2 linked regions of the Natranaerobius thermophilus JW/NM-WN-LF genome follow. The protein of the gene in region 1 interacts with the protein of each later gene in a pairwise test. Links are inferred from orthologs where the notes say so. Each region holds a gene or a part of one and is shown on either strand. Other genes may lie near its edges.

Region 1 (2,994 bases):
CTGTACCAGTTAACTTTTGAATTCGCTCAGTTAACGATGTTGATGTTAGAGGTCCTGTAGCTATAACAGTTGGCTGACTTTCATTTATTTCTGTAACTTCCTCTGTGATTAAATTTATATTCGGATGGTTTTCAATATACTCAGTCACTTTCTGACTAAAAGCTTCTCTATCAACAGCCAAAGCTCCACCGGCAGGAACTTGTACCTGATCAGCAACTTTCATAATCAAACTATCGAATTTTCGCAGCTCCTCTTTTAATAGTCCAGCTGCATTTTCCAAGGATTTAGCTCGCAAGCTATTACTACATACTAATTCAGCCAGTTCACCTGTTTTATGTGCAGCCGTGGTCTTAACCGGCCTCATTTCATACAAGTCAACAGTTACCCCTTGTTGTGCAGCCTGATAAGCAGCTTCTGAACCAGCTAGTCCACCACCTATCACTGTTAATCTCATAGTATATCCTTCCCTTCTCCTGTGTTAGTTCAGCTCTGTTTCTCTTCTTGTTCTTCCACGGCATCGGCGGAATAATCACAATCTGGATGACTACACTGGTAGTACTTGTTCTTTTTACCGCGCTGTACTAGAAAAGATTCGCATTTAGGGCATTTTTTTCCTTCAACAGGTTTATACCAAGTTATAAAATCACAGTCTGGATAATTATTGCATCCCAAAAACTTTCTGCCTTTTTTACTCTTTCTTTCTACAATAGTTCCCTGACATTTAGGACATTCTACATTCAATTCCTTAACAAAGGATTTGGTATTTTTACAATCAGGAAAATTAGGACAAGCCAAAAACTTTCCATAACGGCCATGTTTTACCACCATGTAACTACCACATTTTTCACATTCTACATCCGTCTGTTCTTCTTCTAGTTCAATTTTCTTCATCTCTTCTTCAGCTGTTTTTACTTGTTTCTCAAAGGGTTCGTAGAATTCATATAAGAACTCTTGCCAGTCTTTTTCACCATCTTCAATTTTATCTAAACCCTGTTCTACTTCTGCAGTAAAATCTACATCTAATACATCAGGAAAAAATTCTTTAAGTTGTTCAACTACTATTTCACCAAGTTGAGTCGGATATAGTCTCTTCTCCTCCTGAATCACATACCCCTTTGTTTGAATAGTTTCTATAATTGGTGCATAAGTACTAGGACGACCTATACCTTCTTTTTCTAAAGTTTTTACAAGAGAGGCCTCACTGTATCGAGGCGGTGGTTGAGTAAAGTGTTGGTTAGGTTGCAATTCTTCTAAATCTAACAAATCATCCTGTTTTAATTCAGGCAAAATTTCATCTTTATCCTGGTCTTCATGTCCCAAAGCTAAAAAGCCTGGAAATTTAAGTTGAGAACCTCGAGCCCTAAACTTCATAGTACCAGCAGCATAAATATCAGCAGCAACGGTATCGTACTTGGCTGGAGCCATCTGACTTGCAATAAATCGATTCCAAATTAATTTATACAATTTAAATTGGTCATTACTCAGGGCCGATTTAATTTTTTCAGGTGATAAATCCGTCCTAGTTGGGCGAATACACTCGTGAGCATCCTGGGATCCTTTGCCACCTTTAAACGTTCTCGGTTTCCCGGGATAGTAGTCTTCGCCATATTCCTCCAGGATATATTCTTTAGCAGCAGTCAAAGCACTTTGACTAATCCTAGTGGAATCCGTTCTTAAATAAGTTATTAAACCCACATGTCCTTCACCAGACACCTTAATACCTTCATATAATTGTTGAGCTGTTCTCATAGTTCTTCGTGCAGAAAAACCCAATCGTCTATATGCGTCTTGCTGTAATGTGCTTGTTATGAATGGAGGATTCGGGTTTCTTTTGCGTTCTTTTTTCTCTACCTTATGAACCTTGTACGTAGCATTTTCTAACTTTGATAGTATCTCGTTCATTCTTTCTTCATTGGGAATCTCAGCTTTTTTGCCGTCAACTTCTTGCAGTTTACCTTCAAATTTTTCTCCATCTTTACTGAATTGAGCAATCAGGGTCCAATACTCTTCTGGAACAAATTCTTTGATCTCTTGTTCTCTATCGCAAATGAGCCTAACCGCTACCGACTGAACCCTTCCCGCACTCAATCCTTTTCTTACTTTTTTCCACAAAATGGGACTAATATTATAACCAACAAGCCGGTCCAGTACTCGTCGAGCCTGTTGTGCATTAACTAAGTTATAAGCGATTTTTCTTGGTTCTTTAAAAGCCGCTTTTATTGCATCCTTAGTAATTTCATTAAATTCGACGCGGCAATGTTCATCTTCATCTATTCCTAAAGCTCGCCCCAAGTGCCAACAGATAGCTTCCCCTTCTCGGTCAGGGTCCCCTGCCAGATAAACTCTGTCGGCTTTTTTGGCCTCTTTTTTAAGCTCTGAGAGAATTTTACCTTTCCCTCTAATTGTTATATATTTTGGCTTGAATACTTCATTAATTTCTATTCCCATCTGACTTTTTGGGAGGTCTATTAAATGCCCCATTGATGCTTTTACTTTGTATTGTTTTCCAAGGTATCTTTTAATCGTCTGAGCCTTGGCCGGAGATTCAACTATAACTAAATTACTTGCCAATTACTTCACCTCCATAAAAGACCTTATTTTATCCTTATTACATATCCACCCAGTCTGCGCATTATCCATCCATTTAATTCTAATTCCAATAAACATGTATAAATATCCTTATCAGTATTAGTTGAAGACAATAATTCATCAATTGATATTTCATAATAAGGGATTTTTTCCAAAATTGCTTTTTGAGATGAGGAAAGTCTGTTCTTAGATTCTTCTATAAGCATATTAACTGTTAAATTATATTCTGTCAAAATATCATCAGGATCCGTAACCACTTTAGCACCTTGAGCAATTAAAGCATTGCAACCCTGACTACATGGATTATTAATATTACCTGGTATAGCAAAAACTTCTCTATTTTGATCTAAAGCTAATTGAGCTGTAATCATAGCCCCACTTTTTTTAGGAGCTTCAATGACCAAA
Region 2 (2,962 bases), 1.3 Mb from region 1 along the record:
TAATTTTTCCATCCATTTCTTCTGCAAGCTCTTCTAATACTGGGGCAACCATTTTACATGGACCGCACCAAGGAGCCCAAAACTCAACTAATACAGGTTTATCAGCTTCCAGTACCTGCTCCTTAAAGTTTGTATCATTCACTTCTAAAATTTTTGACATATTAATCTCTCCTTCCATTTTTAAAATTATGATAATAATTTTTCAGCGTGAAAAGCAGCAATTGCTCCATCAGAGACAGCAGTAACTATCTGTCTCAATTCTTTTTTTCTGACATCACCAACAGCAAAAACACCCTTCAAATTAGTCTCCATTGTTTCACTTGTAACTAAATAGCCATCTTCTAAATCTAATTGATTTGAAAGAAAATCTGTATTAGGATGAGCGCCTACATAAACAAATATTCCTTGACAATTTAGTGTCTCACGAGCCTGGGTGTTTACATCCTCCACCAATAGAGATTCCACTTTTTGCTCGCCTTGAATTTCCTTAACAACTGTATTATATTTTATTTCTAAATTTTCACAATCAATAGCTCTTTTCTTAAGATACTCTACTGCCCTCAACTGATCCCGTCTGTGAATTAAAGTGACTTGACTGGCTAGTCTACTGAGATAAAGAGCAGATTCTACTGCCGAATCTCCGCCTCCAACTACAGCAACATTTTTGTTTTTAAAGAAAGCTCCATCGCAAATAGCACAATAAGAAACCCCTCGACCCTTTAGGTTCTGTTCCCCAGGAGCCGATAATTCAGTAGGGCTTTCACCTGTGGCAATAATTACAGATTTTGCTTTATAGACTTCATCTCTTGTTTTGATCATTTTTTCAGATCCAGAAAGATTTGTTTCAATGACTTCTCCCATTTTTAGCTCGGTCCCGAACCTTCGGGCTTGTTTTTCTAATTTTTGTGCCAATTCTACTCCAGTAGTTCCGTCCGGAAATCCGGGAAAATTATCTACCTCTTCAGTGTTTAATAATTGTCCTCCTGGAGCCATGCGTTCAATCATCAGAACCTTTAATCCTGCTCTTGTGGCGTAAATTGCAGCGGTCAGACCTCCGGGGCCACTACCAATGATTGCTACATCATAAATATTTTCCCGATCAAATTGATCCGTCATTACATGCACCTCCTGATACCCCTGGGGGTATTTTGATTGTAACTGTATTTTTTCCTATTGTCAAATGCTATGCTAAAAGTTAGGCGATTCAATTCATATGTAAGCGACAATTTACAAGTATAACTGTTTTGTTTCCCAAATTCGGCCTTGACCAGCTGTCATATTTTCAACAAAGTTTGTAAATTCTTGAACCTGATTTTCTGGAACTGCTACCATTAAGCTGACTTTTTCCATAAATTCTGTATTTCTCAAGAGCCAGTTTGTCCTTTCACCAATTTCATTTTGAATTTTTCCCAATTGTGAGTAATCAACTTCTATTTTAAGTTCACTATGTAAACTCCTTGTTACAATACCGGCTTGTTCTACACCCTCTTTAGCACTGTTACTATACGCTCTAACCAATCCACCAGCCCCTAGTTTGATACCTCCAAAATATCTTGTGACTACTATTGCCAAATTCTTTAGATTTTGATTTTCTATTACATCTAAAACTGGTTTACCGGCAGTACCGCTTGGCTCCCCATCATCACTTTGACGCTTTATATCTGACTTTAAACCCACTCGATAGGCGTATACGTTGTGGGTAGCATCACTGTGTTGTTCCTTAATAGTATTTACAAATTCTTGGGCCTTTTCTTCGCTATCAACTGGGGCAACATATGAAATGAACCTTGATTTCTTAATATATAATTCAACTTCGGAGTTTGATTTTACTGTGTTATAACTCGTTACCAATTTTATCACCTATCTTTTATTTTTCATTTTATTATAATTAATTTTAACATTTTGATAGAATTCCGTCAGTCTGAGATGCTAATTTATATATTCCATATATAAAAATGTTTTCCTTTAATTCTCTGAAAAGAATTCTTTTTATATTATATAACATGCGTTATACTTTAAATGGGGGTGTAGAGGATATGCAAATCTCTATTTTCTCAGGAAGTCCTAGAAAGACGGGAAATTCTAGTATTATAGCATCAAAATTAGAACAGGAATTTACAAATCTTAATAATAAAGTTACCTGTGATATAATTAAAGTATCAGATTTAAATATTTACCCTTGTACAGGCTGTGAAAGTTGCAGCAACACTAGCCGTTGTGTAATCCAAGATGATATGCTTGAAATTTATAAAAAAGTGCAATTAAGTGATGTGATTGTTTTCGTAAGTCCTATTTATTTTGGAAGTATTACAGGACAATTAAAAATTCTTATCGATAGATTTCAGCCTTTTTTTGCCGCTAAATATCTTAGAAAACAACCTATTATTCCTTCTTCAAATAACAAAATAGCTTCTCTGATTGCTGTCTCAGGTATGGATAAACAGAGATTTTACGAAAACGCACAGGAAATTATTAAGGTCTTTTGTATAAACTCTAACATTAAATTAGGACCTGGCCTATACCTGGGCGGGGTAGACTATGCCGGTGAAATTAATGATAAACCACTCTTAAAAAATAAAGTATCGGAGTTGGCACAACTTTTAATAGATTAGTGTCGTCTTATAATGATGCCAGCTCCTTGTAAGAAAGGATGATTTCCAATTGAAGGAGCTGTCAAAACAACAATTGGCGGAATTAATATCAAAAGCTAGTCATAATGAACAAGCTTTTGAACAGCTATACAATTATTTCTTTCCAAAAATTTATCAATACATTTATTATCGAGTAAATAATAAAGAAGTAACAGAGGATCTTGTATCTGATATTTTCCTTAAAGTTTTACGAAATTTGAAATCTTTGAAAAAGCCCGAAGATTTTCAAAGCTGGATATATTCTATTGCACGTAATGCCCTGATAGATTACTACAGAAAAAAGGGTAGAAAAAAAGAAGAGGCTTCTGAAG

What was found. Proteins that work in one complex are often made in the same cells at the same time.
Region 2: the proteins of topA (region 1) and NTHER_RS00760 interact in binary tests that used the Escherichia coli proteins (3 or more experiments, as listed by UniProt). The link is inferred for Natranaerobius thermophilus JW/NM-WN-LF from one-to-one orthologs.

The regions. Positions count from the first base shown.
Region 1 is NC_010718.1:1,451,547-1,454,540, reverse strand. What follows is about bases 28-2,942. They hold topA (type I DNA topoisomerase), read right to left. Parts: upstream 2,572-2,942; coding sequence 484-2,571; downstream 28-483. Other genes in these bases: dprA (DNA-processing protein DprA), read right to left, coding at 2,595-2,942; trmFO (methylenetetrahydrofolate--tRNA-(uracil(54)-C(5))-methyltransferase (FADH(2)-oxidizing) TrmFO), read right to left, coding at 28-454. In the rest of the region: more of trmFO, read right to left, coding at 1-27; more of dprA, read right to left, coding at 2,943-2,994. UniProt on the Escherichia coli protein: Releases the supercoiling and torsional tension of DNA, which is introduced during the DNA replication and transcription, by transiently cleaving and rejoining one strand of the DNA duplex.
Region 2 is NC_010718.1:157,673-160,634, reverse strand. What follows is about bases 45-2,927. They hold NTHER_RS00760 (YigZ family protein), read right to left. Parts: upstream 1,861-2,927; coding sequence 1,228-1,860; downstream 45-1,227. Other genes in these bases: NTHER_RS00750 (RNA polymerase sigma factor), read left to right, coding at 2,662-2,927; NTHER_RS00755 (flavodoxin family protein), read left to right, coding at 2,037-2,612; trxB (thioredoxin-disulfide reductase), read right to left, coding at 187-1,116; trxA (thioredoxin), read right to left, coding at 45-160. In the rest of the region: more of trxA, read right to left, coding at 1-44; more of NTHER_RS00750, read left to right, coding at 2,928-2,962.